Regions from separate parts of the Bradyrhizobium sp. B117 genome, predicted to be linked through region 3. Evidence: predicted binding sites of a transcription regulator. Region 3 holds the regulator's gene; each other region holds the start of a gene.
The links. The regulator PhoB, encoded in region 3, activates phosphate uptake and scavenging genes when phosphate is short. The targets are predictions, from matches to a motif close to TGTCATNNANCTGTCAT.
Positions count from the first base shown of each region.

Region 1: AAFG16_RS29255 (acetoacetate decarboxylase) is a predicted target of PhoB. The motif match lies at 3,126-3,142, and genes of this name have one in related genera.
Region 2: ugpB (sn-glycerol-3-phosphate ABC transporter substrate-binding protein UgpB) is a predicted target of PhoB. The motif match lies at 2,218-2,234, and genes of this name have one in related genera.

Region 1 is NZ_CP152414.1:5,957,158-5,964,260, forward strand. Features, by position in the region: gene AAFG16_RS29245 (carbohydrate porin) at 1-1,034, opposite strand, end outside; gene AAFG16_RS29250 (transporter) at 1,041-2,060, opposite strand; gene AAFG16_RS29255 (acetoacetate decarboxylase) at 2,174-2,953, opposite strand; gene AAFG16_RS29260 (patatin-like phospholipase family protein) at 3,183-4,358, shown strand; gene AAFG16_RS29265 (SgcJ/EcaC family oxidoreductase) at 4,829-5,254, shown strand; gene AAFG16_RS29270 (DUF3303 family protein) at 5,442-5,717, shown strand; gene AAFG16_RS29275 (hypothetical protein) at 5,930-6,151, opposite strand; gene AAFG16_RS29280 (hypothetical protein) at 6,326-6,502, opposite strand; gene AAFG16_RS29285 (FAD-binding oxidoreductase) at 6,952-7,103, shown strand, end outside.
Region 2 is NZ_CP152414.1:9,890,895-9,897,997, reverse strand. Features, by position in the region: gene ugpA (sn-glycerol-3-phosphate ABC transporter permease UgpA) at 1-798, opposite strand, end outside; gene ugpB (sn-glycerol-3-phosphate ABC transporter substrate-binding protein UgpB) at 847-2,163, opposite strand; gene AAFG16_RS46855 (CaiB/BaiF CoA-transferase family protein) at 2,594-3,811, opposite strand; gene AAFG16_RS46850 (organic hydroperoxide resistance protein) at 3,988-4,413, opposite strand; gene AAFG16_RS46845 (MarR family transcriptional regulator) at 4,570-5,028, shown strand; tRNA gene AAFG16_RS46840 (tRNA-Ala) at 5,096-5,171, opposite strand; gene AAFG16_RS46835 (TIGR02300 family protein) at 5,263-5,670, opposite strand; gene aroA (3-phosphoshikimate 1-carboxyvinyltransferase) at 5,840-7,103, shown strand, end outside.
Region 3 is NZ_CP152414.1:469,682-476,784, forward strand. Features, by position in the region: gene pstS (phosphate ABC transporter substrate-binding protein PstS) at 1-696, shown strand, start outside; gene pstC (phosphate ABC transporter permease subunit PstC) at 882-1,871, shown strand; partial or broken gene pstA (phosphate ABC transporter permease PstA) at 1,873-2,732, shown strand; gene pstB (phosphate ABC transporter ATP-binding protein PstB) at 2,729-3,547, shown strand; gene phoU (phosphate signaling complex protein PhoU) at 3,559-4,275, shown strand; gene phoB (phosphate regulon transcriptional regulator PhoB) at 4,298-5,005, shown strand; gene AAFG16_RS02235 (GcrA family cell cycle regulator) at 5,111-5,623, opposite strand; gene AAFG16_RS02240 (aspartate aminotransferase family protein) at 6,079-7,103, shown strand, end outside.

The DNA.
Region 1 (7,103 bases), 4.5 Mb from region 3:
CTGTAGGCGATGCGGCCGAACGCGGTGACGCCGGGGAGCGAGGCTGAGGTGCTGTTCTCCTTGACCTCCGGTGGACGGTAGAGCACCTGCTCGACCACGGCGAAGATGCCGTAATTGCCATGAAGCTTGGCCGCAAGGCCGCTGCCGTCAGGGTCGGCGATCGATTGTCCCTCCGCCGTGAAGCGCTGGCTGTCGAACGAACCATAATGCTTCCACGCGCCGGGCGTGAAATTGCCGGCGAGCGGGCGGCCGCCGACATCGATGTCGTAGTTGAAGCGAACCTGGCCGATCACCCAGGGCGGATCGTTGACGCGGAATGCGAGGCCATGATGGTCGCGCAGCTGCGGATCCTGATCGCCCGGGCCGGACGGATCGCCGTTGAACACTGCACCGAACAGCGTGACCCGGTCCGACAGCGTGGCCTTGACGCGGATGCCGGGCACCGCGATCGGCGGCGCCGGGCCACCGGCCGGAAGGTTGCTCGCCTTGATCGCGGGCCAGCCGAAAGTGCCGTTGATGAAGAGATCGTCGGTCTCGCTGTCGAAGAACTCGACATCGGCGGCCTGCTGGCCAGCCCTGATGTTGAGGCGGTCGTTGAAGAAACTCTGCTCGAAATAGGCGTTGTAGAGCCGCTGGTCCGGCAGCGCCTCGATCTCGCTGATGGTCGCGAGATTGACCACGTAGTTGCGCGAGAGTCCCTGGCCATAGATCACGAAGCCATTGGCGTAGAAGCGGCCGCCGGTCCAGCCGACCAGCTTGTCGAGATCGGCATCGACCGACAGGTCGAGCCGGCCGAAATGGATGGCGCCGCGCTTCACGCCGCCGGCGACGTTGGCGATGTTATCCGCGATGTAGGTGGCGCCGAAGTTCAGGCCCTTGTTGGCGAGGCCGTCATGCCACTCGTTGAACCATTTCGGAAACAGCCATTCGGCCGCGCTCTCGTCCTTGGCGCCGGCGAATGCGTCCGTGCTCGCCAGGGCGAGCGCAATGGCGGCGGCGCCCTGCATCAGCAATCTATGGGCAGTCGCGATCACGGCAGGCTATTTTTTGAAGATGCCTGTGCGCCGCATGAACAGATAGGCCGCACCGACCGAGCAGATCATCAGCGCAGCCGCCCAGATGAATCCCTCGTCGACATCGGTGAGCGGCAGGCCTTTGGTGTTCATGCCGAAGATGCCGGTGATCAGCGTCGGCGGCAGCAGCAGCGAGGTCACGATCGAGAGCGTGTGGAGGTGGCGATTGCTTTCCTCCTCGTTCTTGAAGCGAAGCTCCTCCTCGAGCAGGCGGCTGCGCTCGCGCAGCTCGACGATGTCGTGGTCGAGGCCGTCGAGCCGCTGCGCCAGCTTGCCGGCATGGATGCGTAGCGCGGGCGCGAGATGGTCGGTGTTCTTCTGGTCGAGGCGGTGGAACAGCACGCGCAATCCGGTGAGCTGGCGATGCAGCCTGACGCAGGTCCGGCGCAGCCGGCCGAGATTGCGACGCATCTCGGGCTTGGCGTCATCGGCAAGAATGCGCTCCTCGATGTCGTCGATCTCCTGGCCGAGCTTGTCGACCATCCGGTCGAGCGTGTCGGCGACCTCGTCGACGATCTTCTCCAGGAGATGGGCGACATTGTCGACGCGGTAGCCGCCTTCGAGCACGCGCCGCGTCGCATCCGCCGAGCACAACGCCTGATGGCGGCCGGAGACCAGCAAATGCTCGGTCATGGCGAAGCGCAGGAACGCGGTTTCTTCCGTCGCGCTGTCGATCTCGCGCACGAGATCGGAGAACACGCCGTAGACGCAATGGTCGATGACGTGGAGCTGCTGGAACGTATCGTTCGACAGCAGCAGCTCGCGCGCGAGCGGTGGCAGCGGCGATGCCGCGATCCACGGCCGCACGCGACCATCTGTCAGGTTGAAATGCAGCCAGAGCCGTCCATCATGGCTGAACTCGATCGGCCGGTCGATCGGCAGCGCCTCGGCGCTGCCGTCGGCGTGCAGGCGAAACGCCCAGACCAGGCCGGGAATGGCGGGCTCTGTGTTCTCTATCGCGCTGACAAGCTTTGCCGGCTCAGCCATGGCCAACCCCAACCGTCAACAGATGCCCCGCTCCGGAAGATGGCTGACGGCATCTTCCGGACCCACGGGTACTCAATTACGGCTTTGTTACAGTTTGATGATGGCGAGCCGCCCTACTCGGCGGCCAGCCCCGTCGCGGCGGCTTCGGCTTCCTTGACATAGTCGTGCACGACGCGGCCGAACGGCAGCGTCAGGTCGGCGATGTAATGGTGCGCGCCGAGGCAGCGGCGAACCGGGAAGTCGGCAACCGGCGCATTGACGTGCGGCACCAGATGCAGCCGGCCCGGCCCCATCCACGAGCCCTTCGGCACGATGTCGATCAGGTTGATCGCAACGAGCTGGCAGACCTCGAGGCAGCCATCGACGCCGGGGATCATCTTCAGATTAACTTGCGTCTTCGACAGCGTCGCGCGGGTGAGATCGCCGTTGCCGGCCATGCTCTCGTGCTTGTAGCCCATCGTGCCCATAGCGACGAGCTGGCCGGCATATTCCAGCGTGCCGGTCAGCGTGTCCTTGACGATCTCGAGCTTGGGGTGGGCATACTTCTTGGGAAAGCCCCAGATCTCGCGGCCGGCGGCGATCGGCGGATCGTCGTCCAGATACATCTGCGAGACGAAGTTCACCTCCTCGCCGTTGAGGCGCGCGGGGATGACGAGGCCGGACTCGGTGTAGCTGCCGAAGCCGGAGGAGTCCGGCATCTTGATCCATTCGTAATGCACGATCGGCTGGTCGATCGGCTCGAGCGGCTCAGGCAGGCCGGCGCGGATCAGGTCCGGGTCGGTCTCGTAGGTGATGACCAGGAATTCGCGGTTGACGAAGCGGTACGGGCCGGCCGGATAGCTCGGTCCCGCAGCCGGCATGGACGGAAGTCTCAGCACGTCTTCCCTGCGCATCATGATCTCCTGTGTGATGCCTCTGTGACGCTGGCCCGGCGGCTCACGGATATTATGCAAATTGCTAGCCGCCGTCATTGACTGCGATGTGAAGGATTTCCGTCAGCCGCGCGACCCGCCGCCATTCCGGCTGCGGCCACCGTGCATGCGGACGATGCATCGGCGCCGCAATTGTCATCAGGCCGTCACCGCGGGACGCAATCGTCCGGAATAGGCAGGAGGCATCACCATGGACGCCCGTACGTCGCAACCGACACATTCGACACATCAGCCCCCTTCGCGCGGCTGGAGGCCCGAGCGCTGCGATCGCGTCGCGCTGGTGTTGCAAGGCGGCGGCGCGCTCGGCGCCTACCAGGCCGGCGTCTACCAGGCGCTACATGAGGTTGGCATCGAGCCCGACTGGGTCTGCGGTGTTTCGATCGGTGCGATCAATTCCGCCATCATCGCCGGCAACAAGCCGGAGAAGCGGCTGGAGGCGCTGCGCATCTTCTGGGAGCGCATCACCAACCGCAAGATCTGGCACTACACGCCCGATGGCGACGTCTTCCGCCAGTGGCGCAATCTCACCAGCGCCTGGATGACGTCGGCGATGGGCCAGCCCGGCTTCTTCACCCCGCACCAGATCAATCCCTGGTTCAGCCCGGTCGGCGCCAGGACCGCCACCAGCTATTACGACACGATGCCGCTGAAGGAGAGCCTGCTCGAGCTCGTCGACTTCGACCTCATCAACGAGAAGAAGGTCCGCTTCGCGGTCGGCGCGGTCAACGTGCTCTCCGGCAACTTCATCTATTTCGACAACGCCCATGACGAGATCGAGCCGGAGCACATCATGGCCTCCGGTGCCCTGCCCCCGGCGCTGCCGATGGTGCGGATCGGCACCGATCATTTCTGGGACGGCGGCATCGTCTCCAACACGCCGCTGCAGCACCTGCTCGACCAGGAGGACGCGCTCAACTCGCTGGTGTTCCAGGTCGACCTGTTCAGCGCCCGCGGCGTGCTGCCACGCTCGATCCAGGACGTGATGGCCCGCCACAAGGACATCATGTATTCCTCGCGGACGCGCCACAACACCGACGTCTACCGCCGCACCCACAATCTCAAGGTCCTGCTCTACAAGGCGCTGGCGAAGCTGCCGGAGGAGCAGCTGTCCGACGAAGAGCGCAAGCTCAAGGCGAGCCTGCGCAACATGCCGGAGATCGCGATCCTGCATCTGATCTACCAGCAGAAGGCCTATGAGGGCGATGCCAAGGACCACGAGTTCTCGGGCACCTCGATGCGCGAGCACTGGACCAGCGGCTACGAGGACACCAAGCGCACGCTGAAGCGCCGGGACTGGATCAAGATGCCGGAGGAAGGCATGGGCCTCGTGGTGCACGACGTGCACCGGGAGACGGAGAGCGCGTGAGAGGCGCGCCTCGCACGAGGTGCTCCAAACCAAAAGTTCGAAAACAACCCCATGCACAGTAGCCGAGGCATGGCGGGTCAATGACTTACCGCGTACGCCGCGCCATTTGACACGTCGGGCAAAACACCGGCATATTGGCATCATCGCAGGACTGCGCGGGACGCTCGTGTCTGGGCATCAATGGACACGTCGCGGAGTGTCCTCGGGCCGCGCGCAAACACCCGGCTCATGCACCAAAGATCAATAAGCTGCGCTAGGTCCTAGCAGCACGCCAGCGAAGCCCGGCACCGAGGTTTCGGTTACGCGAAGCGCCTGCAATCTCTACCGCGCGGCTTCGTCAATGGTGCTGACGGTAATCCCCCGGAATTGCTGTTGCGCCTGGCCCGGTCTGGGATGTGTCATTCAACGCATCCACTTCGAGACAGACGGCTGCCCTGCAGCCGCGTCGTACATCGGGTCTGGAGATGATCATGCGCAACATAGCATCGGTGATGGCAATCGTGATCTCGTTGAGCGCGCCGGCTTTGGCCCAGAAGGCCGAGATCGACGCAAACAATGCGAAATGGATCGAACTGTTCAACAAGGGCGATTTTGCCGGGATTGCGTCCCTTTACACCGCCGACGCGATCGCATTCCCGCCCGGCTCCGCGATGGTGCAGGGCCGAACAGCCATCGAGGCAATGTGGAAAGGCATGGCTGAACGAGCGACCGATCCGAAGCTCACAACGGTGGACGTCAAACCGCTTGGCCCTTCCGCGGCACGCGAGATCGGCACGTTCGTCCTGAAGACCAAGGGATCGGCACCGCAGGAAATCACCGGCAAATATGTCGTTGTGTGGGAGAAAGTCGGAGACGACTGGAAGCTCGCCACCGACATCTGGAACGATGGCAAATAGCCCTCTTACGGTTTGCAGGTCCGTTCTGCGCCGGAAGGGAAGAATCGGGACCGTGCCCGAGGACGGCGCGTTGGATCAAACCGACGCACCGGTTCATTGGCCGTTGTTATTCGAGCCGCCGGCGCTATCGTGCGCCTGCGGCACAGCCGCGACATTCATCCGATAATTCTAGTGATGGGAGAATCGCATGAAATTCATAACCACCTGGAGCGTACCCCAAGGCACCTTCAATGCAGCCGTCGCCCGCTTTCTGGAGACCGGTGGCGCGCCACCCGAGGGCGTCAAGATGCTGGGTCGTTGGCATGGCATGAATGGACAGGGATTTGCGATCTCTGAATCGAGTGATCCAAAAGCCATGTATCGTTGGCTCGCGCAATGGTCTGACCTGCTCCCATTGACCGTTACGCCTTGCCTCGAGGACGGAGACGCGGGAGAGGTGATGGCGTCGCTCCCCAAACGGTGACCGTCAAGCGTTGATCATCGATACCCACGTCGCTGCCGCCGCCGAAACCGGCGGCAGTGACATGCTCGCCAGCGACGACGCCGCCCCTACGGGCGCGCCGTTGCCCAGGACATCATGAGCTGGGCTTATTATGTGCTGATGGATGGTGCGTTCCTTCGCAACCAGCCGTAAGTCCCGAGCGTTCGTCGCCGCCCGAGCGGACGCGCCGGTCATCACCTGGTTCGCTCTTTCAGGGGTGCTCGTTCGCTCTCTTCAGAGAAGTGGAGACTCTTGATGATCATTGTCAATGAAAGTGCGATGAATAACCAGAGCAGCAGGCTCACCGCCCCGCCGATTAGCAGGCCACGAAAGACGCGTATCCCGTCATCCTCGTCAACGTGCTTCGGGTGCTTGTGACGCGTATGGCGATCGCGGATCGGATCGATTTCACCCATCCGCAATGCAAGGATCGTCCGGTCAAGTACTTCAAGAGTGAATTCAGTGTACCTCCTTCGAGGTACCTCATTCGCTCAGCGATGCCGGCCGGCACTCCGCCGGAAATTCGGTAAATCATCGGTCGATTCGGCAGGCTCCCGGCTTCGCGCTCAGGCGCCGCCCCCGTCGCCGGGTTACGTTTGCTGTTCATCTCTGGTCAGCGCTTCAAGTCGATCCAATTGACCTGCCAAACCAGCAAAGCTTCTCGCAATATTCTTCATCATGAAAGCGCGGTCTTTGGAGATGCCGGATTTTTGAGAAAGTGTTCTGTATCGCTGTGCCAGTTCCAAGCATTGCGCGGCAGTAACCATTTGGCCTCCAAGGCTCGATTTCGCCCGAGGGATAAAAAGCAACAACCCCTCGAGCAGCGGCTTGGTTCCCTGCCTGTACGCAATCGAACCTGGCAGCGGCGGTCCAAGGGAAACGGGTCGCGACATAAGCCCAGGCAGCGCGATGCTCGCGAGCCTCTCGGCAAGGCCGCGGAAGACGTGCGGACCTGTAACGAGGCAGCAACGGGACCGGTGAGCCTCCGCCTCCGCGCGGCCGTCGACCAACGGCGATGGCCTGCGAAGACAGGCGAGCGGCACAAGAGGCGCCCCGGCGTGACCGGCTGATCGTCGTTGTTCTCTCTGCGGGTCGGCACACCAAGCCGGTCCACAGGTTCTTGCCATATTGCCGTTAGACTCGCCGCCTCAAACGTGGACAATGGCCGAAAGCGCTTCGCGCGCAGTGCACACCAAGATGCGCCAGAGGAAACAAAATGCCGGCTGCCTTCCCGTCATCCGTCCCCGCTATCCCGACCGCTCCCTTGACCGCCTCCCTGCGCGATGCGCTGCGCGCGATCGTGGGCGACAAGGGCCTGATCGAGGACGAGCATGGCAAGCAGCCGTTCGTGACGGACTGGCGCGGATC
Region 2 (7,103 bases), 610 kb from region 3:
CGCGGAGCTGCCGAGATTGCCGCCAAGCAGGCCGTCGGAATAGACCTTGTAGACCAGCGTGACGGTCGACGTGCCGGGGCCGCCGCGGGTCATGGTGTCGATGATGCCGAACGTGTCGAAGAAGGCGTAGACGATGTTGATCACCAGCAGGAAGAAGATGGTCGGCGACAGCAGCGGGAAGATCACGGTCCAGAACCGCCGCATCGGACGCGCGCCGTCGATCGCGGCGGCCTCGATCACGCTTTTCGGGATGCTCTGGAGACCGGCGAGGAAGAACAGGAAGTTGTAGGAGATCTGCTTCCAGGCGGCGGCGAGGATGACCAGCGCCGCGGCCTGATTGCCGTCGAGCAGCGGATTCCAGTCGATCCCGAGGCCGCGCAAGTATCGCGAGAGCACGCCGAGCGAGGGATGCAGCATGAAGATCCAGAGCACGCCGACGACAGGCGGCGCCACCGCATAGGGCCAGATCAGCAGCGTGCGGTAGAGCATCGAGCCGCGCAGCGGCTTGTCAGCCATCACGGCGAGCAGCAGCGCGAAGGACAGTGACGAGATCGCGATCGCGAACGAGAAGAAGAAGGTCCGGACGATCGTTGCGAAATAGGCGGGATCCCTGAACAGCTCGATGTAGTTGTCGAACCAGACGAAGCTCGACGACAGGCCGAAGGCGTCCTGGAGCAGGAACGACTGGATCACCGCCTGCAGGGCCGGCCAGTAGAAGAAAATCAGGACGATCGCGAGTTGCGGGGCAACCAGCGCGTAGGGCAATAGCCTCGATTGGAAAACGGCTTGCTTTTGCATGATGCCCCGGGGAGCGGCAGGCCGGGCGACCGGCCTGCCGCAGTCGCCTTACTTCACGGCGGTCTTTTCGAACTGCCGCAGCATCGTGTTGCCGCGTTCGACGGCGGCATCGAGCGCCTGCTTGGCGGTCTTCTTGCCGGCCAGCGCCTGCTCGATCTCTTCCGACCAGACGTCACGCAGCTGAACCATGTTGCCGAGGCGCAGGCCGCGCGAATTCTCGGTCGGCTCCTTGTTGGTCAGCTCGAGCAGCGGGGTCTCGAGATAGGGCTGGTCCTTGTAGAAGCCTTCTTCCTTCGCCTTGGCGTAGGCCGCCTTGGTGATCGGCAGATAGCCCGAGGCCTTGTGGATGTAGACCTGACGATCGGTGTCGGAGAGGAAGGTCAGGAATTTCGCGACGCCCTTGTAATCGTCGGCCGGCTTGCCGCCCATGACCCAGAGCGAAGCACCGCCGATGATCGAGTTCTGCGGCGCGCCCTTGGCGTCGGGATAATAGGGCATCGGCACGGCGGTGAAGTTGAACTTGGCCTGCGCCTTGACGTTGCCGAAGAACGCCGACGAGGTCAGGTAGATCGGGCACTCACCCGAGGTGAAGCGGCCTTCGCCGGTGTTGGTGCGGCCGGCGTAGTCGTAGACCTTGGTCTTCTGCAGCTCGACCAGGTTTTCGAGATGCTTGACCTGGAGCGGGCCGTTGAATTCGAGCACGGTGTCGAAGCCGTCGAGGCCGTTGGCCTTGCTGGAGAGCGGCACGTTGTGCCAGGCCGAGAGCTGCTCGAGATTGACCCAGGTGACCCACGAGCCGGAGAAGCCGCAGGTGTCGTGACCGGCGGCCTTCAGCTTCTTGCCGGCCTCGAACACTTCAGGCCAGGTCTTGGGGATCTCGACATTGGCTTTCTTCAGCTCGTCGAGATTGACCCACATCACGGTGGACGACGAGTTGAAGGGGAACGACAGCATCTCGCCCTTCGAGGTCGAGTAGTAGCCGGTGATCGCGGGCAGGTAGTTCTTCGGATCGAACTTCTCGCCGGTCTCGGCCATCAGCTTGTAGACCGGCTTCACGGCGCCGGTCGCGGCCATCATGGTCGCGGTGCCGACTTCGAACACCTGCATGATGTGCGGGGCGTTGCCGGCGCGGAACGCAGCGATGCCGGCGTTCATCGTATCGGGGTAGTTGCCCTTGTAGGTCGGGATCACCTTGTAGTCGCTCTGCGACGCGTTGAAGTCGTTGGCGAGCTTGACGATGACGTCGTTGTTGGCGCCGGTCATCGCATGCCACCACTGGATTTCGGTCACGGCCAGGGCCGGCGAGGCGCCGAGACCAACCGTGAGTGCAACAGCTGCAGCCGCGCCAAAATGTCGAAGAGCCATCAAGAAAACCTCCCTTGCCCGTCAATGAAGAGGCGCTTGCGCTAGCAGCGCCATATGACGTTCACATGACTGTGTAAGCGGGAGAAACGAAAGCAGCAAGCGCGGCCAAAAGGGAAGTCGTCAAATAGGCGAAGGCGCCACGGACGGGCCTCCGCCGTTCGCGGTGCCCATGCACGGCTCGCGCCGCACTGCGGCATGGATGATGAGGGAAGGAGAGCGCCGTCAGCGCGGAATGATGTTGGTGAGCACGGATGTGGCTCCGGGCTCCCTTAGCCTCTCCCGCTTGCGGGAGAGGTCGGATCGCGAAGCGATCCGGGTGAGGGCTCTATCCTCTGGGGGAGTCTCACTGCGGAGACACCCTCTCCCCAACCCTCCCCCGCAGGCGGGGGAGGGGAGCGCACCTGCGCTGTCGCTCGATCTCTATCTTATCTCAGCGTTTCCGCTCGGGGCCGCAGACTGTGCCCTTTTCGACCATCGCGTCGATCTCGGACTTGGAGTAGCCGAACTCGCCCAGCACCTCGGCCGCGTGCTGGCTGAATTTCGGCGGCAGGCGGCGCAGGCTCGGCTTGCTGCGATCGAGCCGGATCGGCGAGGCCACGCCCTTGTACCAGTCCTTCTCGATGACATCGCCGCGCGCGATCGTGTGCGGGTTCGTCAACGCCTGGTCGATCTTCTGCACCGGGCCTGCGGGCAGACCCGCCGCAAGCAGGCGATTGCACAGCGGCTCGGCCTCGTGCTGGCTGAACACGGCGGCAAGCTCGGCGCGCAGCGCCTCGCGGTTGGCGATGCGGTCCTTGTTGCGGGCAAAGCGCGGATCGGTGCCGAGCTCGGGCTTGCCGATCTCCTTGGCGAGCTTGCGGAAGGTGCCGTCATTGCCGACGCCGATGAAGATGTTGTCGGTCTTCGTCGGGAAGATCGCGTAGGGCACGAGGTTCGGGTGCTCGTTGCCGGTGAGGCCAGGCGGCTTGCCATGCATGAAATAGTTCGCCGTGTGCGGATGCATGATGGCAAGGCCGGTCTCGTACAGCGTCGTCTCCAGGAACTGGCCCTTGCCGGAGCGCTGCCGCTCCGACAGCGCCATCAGGATGCCGATCGCGGCGTAAAGACCGGTGGTGATGTCGACGAGCGGCACGCCGATCCGCATCGGTCCGCTCTCGGGCGAGCCGGTCGCCGCGATCATGCCGGTCATGGCCTGGATGATCGCGTCATAGCCGGGATTGCCGCCGCGCGGGCCGTCGGCGCCGAAGCCGCAGATCCGGCAATGCACGAGGCGCGGGAATTTTTCGCGCAAGACCTCGTTGCCGATGCCCCATTTCTCCAGCGTGCCCGGCTTGAAATTCTCGATCAGGACGTCGGCCGTCTCCAGCATCTTCAGCAGCACCACGCGGCCGCCCTCGGCAGCGAGGTCGAGGCCGATCGAGCGCTTGTTGCGGTTGATGCCGACGAAATAGGCCGCATCCTCCTCGTGGAAGGGAGGGCCCCATTCGCGCACCTCGTCGCCTGCGGGCGGCTCGACCTTGATGACGTCGGCGCCGTGGTCGGCGAGGATCTGGGTGCAGTAGGGACCGCCGAGCACGCGCGTGAGATCGATGACGCGCAGCCCGCTCATTGCGCCCAATGCTGCTCCAGAACTGGCGGCTTCAGTCATGCCTTCGCTTCCCTGTGTCGGTCGTTTGATCACAGGCCTAGCGAGGTTTGTTTGCGCCAGCAATGGCGCCGGGCGTAGGGCCGCATGCACGGCCGCACGGCAATCCCGCGGCGTGGCAAATCAAGCGGAAGCGGCCGGCCCGAGGGGGATCCCGGGCCAGCCAATCCGCCCTTTGATCAGACGACCGTCAGGCGAACGTCGACATTGCCGCGCGTCGCATTGGAGTACGGGCACACCTGGTGCGCCTTGGCGACCAGCGCCTCGGCCTCAGCACGGGCAAGGCCCGGCAGCGAGACGGCGAGGTCGATGTCGAGGCCGAAGCCGCCTTCAGAGCGCGGGCCGATGCCGACGGTCGAGGTGACGGAGGCGTCAGCCGGAACCTTCGGGCCGCCCTGCGAGGCCACGAATTTCATCGCGCCGATGAAGCAGGCGGCATAACCGGCCGCAAACAGCTGCTCGGGATTGTTGCCGGCGCCGCCGCCACCACCAAGCTCCTTCGGCGTGGTGAGCTTGACGTCGAGCGCGCCGTCGAGGGTCGCAGCATGGCCGTCGCGGCCGCCGGTGGCTTTTGCGCTGGTCTTGTAGAGGACGTTCACGGACATTTTCGTCTCCCTTGGGGGTTCCGGGTTGGGACGCGCCCTATATCGCAGACAATTAGATTGTGCGCAATTGAAATTGCGCGGCCTCACATTTAATTGTCCGCAATTGAATATGCCGCCGGCCGGCCCCAGAATGGGAGAAACCTCGTGAGATTCGTTATGCCTCGGAAAGTGCCGGCGCTGGACCCGCAGCGCCTCGACAACCAGATCTGCTTTGCGGTCTATTCGGCCGCGCATGCCTTCAACCGCGTCTACAAGCCGCTGCTCGACCGGCTCGGCCTGACCTATCCGCAATATCTGGTGATGCTGGTGCTGTGGGAGCGCGACGACGTGCCGGTCAAGGACATCGGGGAGAAGCTGTTCCTGGATTCGGGCACGCTGACGCCGCTCTTGAAGCGGTTAGAGGCCGCGCATCTCGTCAGGCGTACCCGCTCCAGCGAGGACGAACGGCAGGTGCTGATCGCGCTGACGCCGCAGGGCCACGCGCTGAAGGAAAAGGCCCGCAGCGTGCCGCAGTCGATCCTGGCGGCGTCGGACTGCTCGGTGTCGGAGCTGGTGGCGATGAAGGACGAGATCGTCGCGCTGAGGGACCGACTGAATGCGGTGATCGGGGAGTAGGGGAATTCGTTGGAGCCCCGCCTACGCCCTGCGGGCTTCGGCGCGACAGCCTTCGCTTCGCGAAGGCTGGTGGAGCCAGGCGGGATCGAACCGCCGACCTCTTGCATGCCATGCAAGCGCTCTCCCAGCTGAGCTATGGCCCCTTAAGTCCTGGGATGATCCTGGGGGATCACTCCCGACCGGCGAGCCTTCCGACTCGCGCGGTGCACCCTTTTTCACAGATCAGGGCTGATCTCAAGTCTCTTCATCACCTCCGACATCACCAATGATGTCGGTCACGTCCTCATCGCCCTCTTCTTCGTCGGCAATGAAGGTCGAATCATCGTCATCGTCGTCGTCGAGGGTCTCGTCGACTTCGATATCGTCCTCGGATTCGGGCACCACGGCCTTGACCTTGCCGGTGTTCTCCTCGGCATCGGCCTCCTCGAGGGAGACCAACTCTTCGGCCTCGGCCGGCTCCGGCGCGGTGTCCTGGGCCATGCTGCGGGCTTCCGCGCCACGGGGCGCGCGAGCAGGGGCAACCGGGGCGATCGGAACCACCTCGCCGGTATAAGGCGAGATCACCGGATTCTTGTTGAGATCATAGAATTTCTTGCCCGTGGTCGGGCAAATACGTTTGGTTCCGAGTTCGGACTTGGCCACGGCAGGAATCCTGGGAATGTCTGAAAAGCGGTGCTTCACTTGGCTAGTTGGCGGCCCGCTGTCAATAGCGCATTACGGGAGAAAGACATGCCCGTGACGCCGGGGAGACCATGTGGTACCTGCCCCGCGAGCCCCGCAGGGATATTTCGGGCCTATCCAAGGACATAACGTGACCCATTCCGACAAGCCGACGCCCCTTCGGTCGCGCGCCAGCGGTCCCCTGACCGGGAAAGTACGGGTGCCCGGGGACAAGTCGATCTCCCACCGCGCCCTGATCCTGGGCGCGCTCGCGGTCGGCGAGACCAGGATTTCGGGCCTCCTCGAGGGCGAGGACGTCCTCAACACCGCCAAATCCATGCAGGCCCTCGGCGCCCAGGTCGAGCGCACCGGCGATTTCGCCTGGAAGGTCCAGGGCGTGGGCGTCGGAGGCTTTGCACAGCCCAAGATGGCGCTGGATTTCGGCAATTCGGGCACCGGCTGCCGGCTGGTTATGGGCGCCGTCGCCGGCTGCCCGATCTCGGCGATTTTCGACGGCGACGCCTCCTTGCGCAGCCGTCCGATGCGCCGGATCCTCGATCCGCTCGAAAAGATGGGCGCAAGGGTCGTCTCCGGCGGCGAGGGTGGCCGCCTGCCACTGACCGTCCAGGGCGCGCGCGATCCGCTGCCGATCACCTACAAGACCCCGGTCGCCTCGGCCCAGATCAAATCGGCCGTGCTGCTGGCGGGCCTCGCCGCGCCGGGCGCCACGACCGTGATCGAGAGCGAGGCCAGCCGCGACCACACCGAACTGATGCTGAAGCATTTTGGCGCCGACATCACCTCGGTGCAGGAAGGCCAGCATGGCCGCCGCATTACGCTCGTCGGTCAGCCTGAGCTGCATGGAGCCAACATCGTCGTGCCCGCCGATCCCTCGTCGGCCGCCTTCCCGATCGTCGCGGCGCTGATCGTCGAGGGCTCCGACATCGTGTTGTCCGATGTCATGACCAATCCGCTGCGCACCGGCCTGTTCACCACGCTGCGCGAAATGGGCGCCTCGATCGAGGAGAGCGAAGTGCGGGGCGATGCCGGCGAGCCGATGGCGCAATTGCGCGTGCGCGCGTCAAAACTGCGTGGCGTCGAGGTGCCGCCGGAGCGCGCGCCCTCGATGATCGACGAATATCTCGTGCTGGCGGTGGCGGCCTCCTTCGCCGAGGGCACGACCATCATGCGTGGCCTGCAGGAGCTGCGCGTCAAGGAGTCCGACCGTCTCGAAGCCACGGCCGACATGCTCCGCGTCAACGGCGTCAAGGTCGAGATCTCCGGCGACGATCTGATCGTCGAGGGCCGCGGTCATGTACCCGGCGGCGGCACTGTCGCGACCCATATGGATCATCGCATCGCGATGTCCGCGCTGGTGATGGGCTGTGCCTCCGACCAGCCCGTGACCGTCGACG
Region 3 (7,103 bases):
GAGGGCGTCAAGGCCGGCGAGCTGGTGTTCGACGGCGAGACCCTCGCCAGCATCTATCTCGGCAAGATCACCAAGTGGGACGACGCCGCGATCAAGAAGCTCAATCCGAACGTGAAGCTGCCGTCGGACGCGATCACCGTGGTCCGCCGCTCGGACGGCTCGGGCACCACCTTCAACTTCACCAACTATCTCTCCAAGGCCAGCGCGGACTGGAAGAGCAAGGTCGGTGAGGGCACCGCGGTCGAGTGGCCGGTCGGCGTCGGCGCCAAGGGCAACGAAGGTGTGTCGGGCAACATCAGCCAGACCAAGAACTCGATCGGCTATGTCGAGTACGCCTATGCCAAGCAGAACAAGCTGACCTACACCGGCCTCGTCAACAAGTCCGGCAAGACGGTTCAGCCGACCGTCGAAGCCTTCCAGGCGGCCGCTTCGAACGCCGACTGGGCCAAGGCTCCCGGCTACTATGTCATCCTGACCGACCAGCCCGGCGACAAGTCCTGGCCGATCACCGCGGCGACCTTCATCCTGATGCACAAGGAGCCGGCTGATAAGGCGGCGTCGAAGGAAGCCATCAAGTTCTTCACCTGGGCGTTCAAGAACGGCGCCAAGGCGGCCGAGGAGCTCGACTACATCCCGATGCCCGAGAGCGTCGTGAAGCTGATCGAGAAGACCTGGTCGGCTGACATCAAGAGCTAAGCTCTCCTGTTCCGGAAGGCGGCGCGGCTTCGAAAGCCGCGCCGCCGGTCCGGAGCTCTCGCGAACGATCGTTCTCCGGGCTGGCGCCGCAATGGCGAACCATCCGGGGGCACGAGATGGTGATCTAAAAAGACGTATAGACCTAAAAAAACGTATAGTCAGTGCAGGGGATCGGCGTGGCAGAGATGGCTGTCGAGAGCAATGTAGTTGATGCCGCCGGACCGTATGATCGCGCCAAGGCGTTGAGCGCGTTCAAGCTCGGTGACCTCACCTTCTACTGGATCACGCGCCTCAGCGCGATCTCCGTGCTGCTGATCCTCGGCGGCATCATCGTTTCGCTGATCGTCGGTGCCTTCCCGGCGATGAAGGAATACGGCCTCTCGTTCCTGTGGACGCAGCGCTGGGCGCCGTCGGCAGATCCGCCCGTGCTCGGCGCGCTCGGCCCGATCTACGGCACGCTCGTCACCTCGTTCATCGCGATGCTGATCGCCATTCCGGTCGGACTCGGCATCGCCATCTTCCTCACCGAGCTCTGCCCGCAATGGGCGCGCCGCCCGATCGGCATGGCGATCGAGTTGCTCGCCGGCATCCCCTCGATCATCTACGGCATGTGGGGCTTCTTCGTGCTGGGCCCGTTCCTGGCCAACACCTTCCAGCCGTTCATGATCAAGATCTTCGACGGCATCCCCGTGCTCGGCGCGATCTTCGCAGGTCCCCCGTCCTATCTCAGCCTGTTCAACGCCTCGCTGATCCTCGCCATCATGGTGCTCCCCTTCATCACCTCGATCTCGGTCGACGTGTTCAAGACGGTGCCGCCGGTGTTGAAGGAAGCCGCCTACGGCGTCGGCTGCACCACCTGGGAGGTCGTCCGCAGCGTCGTGATCCCCTACACCCGGGTCGGCGTCATCGGCGGCGTCATGCTGGCGCTCGGCCGCGCGCTCGGCGAGACCATGGCGGTGACCTTCATCATCGGCAACTCGTTCCGCATCTCCTCGTCGATCTTCGCCCCGGGCACCACGATCTCGGCGGCGATCGCATCCGAGTTCGCCGAAAGCGACGGCCTGCACCAGTCCGGCCTGATCCTGCTCGGCCTGCTGCTGTTCGTGCTGACGTTCTTCGTGCTCGCGGCCGCGCGCCTGATGCTGCTGCGTCTCGAAAAGAAGGCGGGAAAGTAACATGAACCCGATTTACGCACGCCGCCGCCGCATGGACATCGTCATCCGCGCGCTCTGCATTGCCGCCGCCGCCTTCGGCGTCACCTGGCTCGCGCTGATCCTGCTGACGCTGTTCTACAACGGCCTGAGCGGGCTCAACTTTCAGGTCTTCACCGAAAACACCCCGCCGCCCGGCTCGACCGAGGGCGGCCTGCTCAACGCCATCGTCGGCTCGGTGATCATGACGGTGCTCGGCGTCGGCATCGGCGCGCCGCTCGGCCTGTTCGCCGGCACCTATCTCGCCGAGTACGGCCGCAACGACAAGCTGACCTCGGTGATCCGTTTCATCAACGACATCCTGCTGTCGGCGCCCTCGATCATCATCGGCCTGTTCATCTACGGCGCGGTGGTGGTGCCGATGCGCGGCTTCTCGGCGATCGCGGGCTGCCTCGCGCTCGCGGTGATCGTCATCCCGGTGGTGCTGCGCACGACCGAGGACATGCTGCTCCTGGTGCCGAACGCATTGCGCGAGGCGGCCTCCGCGCTCGGCCTGCCGCGCTCGGCCTGCCGCGCTCGCTGGTGATCAAGCGCATCGCCTATCGCGCCGCGCGCTCGGGCCTCATCACCGGCGTGATGCTGGCCACCGCCCGCGTCGCCGGCGAGACCGCGCCGCTGCTCTTCACCGCGCTGTCGAACCAGTTCTTCAGCCTGAGCCTGAACAAGACGATGGCCAACCTGCCCGTGACCATCAACAACTTCGTGCAGAGCCCCTATGCCTACTGGAAGCAACTCGCCTGGAGCGGCGCCCTGCTGATCACGTTGACCGTGCTTGCCCTGAACATTGGCGCGCGCATCCTGAGCGCCGAGAGGACCGCAAAATGAGCGATATGTCAGTTACCGTCAGTACGCCCGTTCAGCACGGCTCGCAGCCGCTGCCCGAAGCTCCGGCCAAGGTGACGGTGCGCAACCTCAACTTCTATTACGGCGAGCACCACGCGCTGAAGAACATCAACCTGACGCTCGGCACCAACCGCGTCACGGCGTTCATCGGCCCGTCGGGCTGCGGCAAGTCGACCCTGCTGCGCATCTTCAACCGGATGTACGACCTCTATCCGGGCCAGCGCGTCACCGGTCAGCTGATGCTCGACCAGACCAACATCCTCGACCCCAAGCTGGACCTCAACCTGCTGCGCGCCCGCGTCGGCATGGTGTTCCAGAAGCCGACGCCGTTCCCGATGACGATCTACGAGAACATCGCGTTCGGCATCCGTCTCTATGAGAAGATCTCGAAATCCGAGATGGACGACCGCGTGGAGAAGGCGCTGCGCGGCGGCGCGCTCTGGAACGAGGTCAAGGACAAGCTCAACGCGTCCGGCCTGTCGCTCTCCGGCGGCCAGCAGCAGCGCCTCTGCATCGCCCGCACCGTTGCGGTGCGGCCCGAGGTGATCCTGTTCGACGAGCCCTGCTCGGCGCTCGACCCGATCTCGACCGCCAAGGTCGAGGAGCTGATCCAGGAGCTCTCCGAGAACTACACGATCGCGATCGTCACCCACAACATGCAGCAGGCGGCCCGCGTCTCCGACAAGACCGCCTTCATGTATCTCGGGGAGCTGATCGAGTTCGACGACACCAGCAAGATCTTCACGTCGCCGAGCGATCGGCGCACGCAGGATTACATCACCGGCCGGTTCGGCTGAGGAGACGGGATATGGGTTCTGAACATACCGCAAAGGCCTTCGACACCGACCTCCAGGAGCTCACCCGCCTGGTCGCCGAGATGGGCGGCATTGCCGAGCGCATGATCGTCGATTCCGTCGACGCGCTGATCCGCCGTGACGTCGCTCTCGGCCAGCGCGTCGTCACCACCGACGCCGACATCGACGCACTCCAGAAGAAGATCGAGGAGCGTGCCGTTCTCACCATCGCCCGGCGCCAGCCGATGGCGGTGGACCTGCGCGAGATCGTCGGCGCCATGCGCGTCGCGACCGATCTCGAGCGCATCGGCGACCTCGCCAAGAACATGGGCAAGCGCGTCGCGGCGCTGGAGACCGACTTCCATCCGCTGAAGCTGTTCCGCGGCCTCGAGCACATGACCGACCTCGTGCAGCAGCAGGTCAAGTCGGTGCTGGACGCCTACGCCGCGCACGACCTGCCGGCGGCGATGGCGGTGTGGAAGGGCGACGAGGAAGTCGACGCCATCTGCACCTCGCTGTTCCGCGAGCTCCTCACCTACATGATGGAGGATCCGCGCAACATCTCGTTCTGCATCCACCTGATGTTCTGCGCCAAGAACATCGAGCGCATCGGTGACCATGCCACCAACATCGCCGAGACCGTGTTCTACATGATCGAGGGCCAGGCGATCACCGACAAGCGGCCGAAGGGTGACATGACGACCTTTGCCACGACGGTCCCGAATAGCTGAAGAGTCAAGGAGCGACGACACCATGGGCGCACGCATTATGGTGGTTGAAGACGAGGAAGCTCTCACCGAGCTGCTTCGCTACAACCTCGAAGGCGACGGCTATGACGTCGAGACGGTGATGCGCGGCGACGACGCCGACACCCGTCTCAAGGAGCACATCCCCGACCTGATCGTGCTCGACTGGATGCTGCCGGGCCTCTCCGGCATCGAGCTGTGCCGGCGGCTGCGCACCCGCCCGGAGACCAAGCAGCTCCCGATCATCATGCTCACCGCGCGCGGCGAGGAGAGCGAGCGGGTGCGGGGTCTTGCGACCGGCGCCGATGATTACATCGTCAAGCCGTTCTCGGTGCCGGAGCTGCTGGCGCGCGTGAAGGGCCTCCTGCGTCGCGCAAGCCCGGAGCGGCTCGCCACCGTGCTCGCCTATGGCGACATCGAGCTCGACCGCGACAAGCGCCGCGTCGCGCGCTCGGGCCGGCCGATCGATCTCGGCCCGACCGAATATCGCCTGCTGGAGTTCTTCCTCGAGCATCCCGGCCGCGTGTTCTCGCGCGAGCAGCTGCTGGACAGCGTCTGGGGCCGCGACATCTACATCGACGAGCGCACCGTCGACGTGCATATCGGCCGTCTGCGCAAGCTGCTCAATCTTGGCCGCGAGCAGGACCCGATCCGCACCGTCCGCGGTGCCGGCTACGCGCTCGACGACCGCTTCGCGAAGGCGGAGCAGACGTAAGTACGATTGCAAGCGTGCAAAATAAAAGCGCGCCAAGTGGCGCGCTTTTTATATGTCTCGGGTCGTCCCGGCCGCGTGCCGGGACGATGTCGTTTGAAGCAGTGTTCAGCGCGTGCCGGGCTTTGCCGGCGCACGGCGGCGATCCGCCGCCGGCTGGTAGGCGACGCGCGAGTGCTGCGCGCAATAGGGCAGGCCGGAGAGCGCCTTGCCGCCGCAGAAGAAGAAATCCGGGCTCGAGGGATCGCCGACCGGCCAGTGGCAGGTCGCCTCGTTCAGCTCCAGCAGCGACAGCCGCTGGCTCATCGGCACCACGTTGTCGTAGGTGACCGGCTCGGCCTCCACCTCGACCTCGAAGGCCTGCGCCAGTGCGGTATTGCCGCGCGAGATCGGACGGCTCACGCGCATCATGTGCTGCGCGGGGCGGGCCTTGCGCGGCCGGGGCGCTGCCGATGAGGGGCTCTTGGCGCGGCCGGACAGGCCGAGCCTGTGCACTTTGCCGATCACGGCATTGCGGGTCACATTGCCGAGCTCGGCCGCGATCTGGCTGGCCGAAAGTCCGGCCTCCCAGAGCTTTTTCAGCTGCTCGACGCGATCATCGGACCAGGTCAAAACCGTCATTGCACCCTTTCCCTCGCTGCCGGCCAGCCATCCTGGGGCCTCACAGCGAATGCCTAAGCCTTGAAAAACCCGTGCCGCCAGAATCCCTTAAGGCTCGCCGGGCACGCGAGGTGCGCCCGAACGTTTACGCCGGTACATGAGGACTCTTGGGATCAGAACTGCTGCACGAGATGTCGTATCTGACAGTCCAAACGCTACAATATGGCGTGACTCGCGCGCAAGAGTCCGCCGACTCGCTTCCACATGTTCCGTGGTGAAAATCCCGCAAAATCGGCACCGCAAGACTACGGATTCAGCGTTTCCCGGGGCTTTCCGGGCGGCATTGACACCCGTCTCACCAGGCATAAGATAGTCGCACGTGCCGCCCTTAAAAGGCGGCACGTTTCGTTTTCCGGGCCGGTCAATGGTGCGTTGCGCAACGCATTCAGGCCGTCCGCAACATCCAAGTGATCGTCATGACCAACAGCGCCGCGCCGCATTTGCTTCCCGTTTTCGCCAGGGCCGACCTCGGTTTCGAGCGCGGCGAAGGCTGCTGGCTGATCGCGACCAATGGCGAGCGCTATCTCGATTTCACCTCGGGCGTCGCGGTGAACGCGCTCGGCCACGCCCATCCCGCGCTCGTCAAGGCGTTGCAAGAGCAAGCGACGAAGCTGTGGCATATGTCGAACCTGTTCCAGAGCCCGGACGGCGAGAAGCTCGCCGCGCGCCTGTGCAGCGAGAGCTTTGCGGACTTCGTTTTCTTCTGCAATTCCGGCGCCGAAGCGCTGGAGGGCGTGATCAAGCTGGTCCGCCATCATCATTTCTCCAAGGGGCATCCCGAGCGCTACCGCATCATCACCTTCGAAGGCGCCTTCCACGGCCGCACGCTGGCAACGCTGGCTGCGACGGGGGCTGCAAAATATCTCGAAGGTTTTGGTCCGCCGATGGACGGTTTCGACCAGGTGCCGCATGGCGACATCGAGGCCGTGAAGAAGGCGATCGGCCCGCAGACCGCCGGCATCCTGATCGAGCCGATCCAGGGCGAGGGCGGCGTGCGTTCGTCGCCGCCCGCCTTCCTCAAGGCGTTGCGCCAGCTCTGCGACGACAAGGGCCTGCTGCTCGCGTTCGACGAGGTGCAGACCGGCATGGGCCGTACCGGCGATCTCTTCGCTCACCGGCGCACCGGCGTGACGCCTGACGTGATGTCGCTGGCCAAAGCGCTCGGCGGCGGCTTCCCGATCGGCGCGATCCTCGCGACCGCGGAGGCGGCGGCCGGCATGGGCCCTGGCTCGCACGGCTCGACCTTCGGCGGCAATCCGCTCGCGATCTCGGCTGCGAACGCCGTTCTCGACGTCATGCTCAAGCCCGGCTTCTTCGATCACGTGCAGAAGATGTCGCTGCTGCTCAAGCAGAAGCTCGCCTCCGTGATCGATCGTCATCCCGATGTCGTCAGCGAAGTGCGCGGCGAGGGCCTCCTGATCGGCATCAAGGCCGTGGTGCC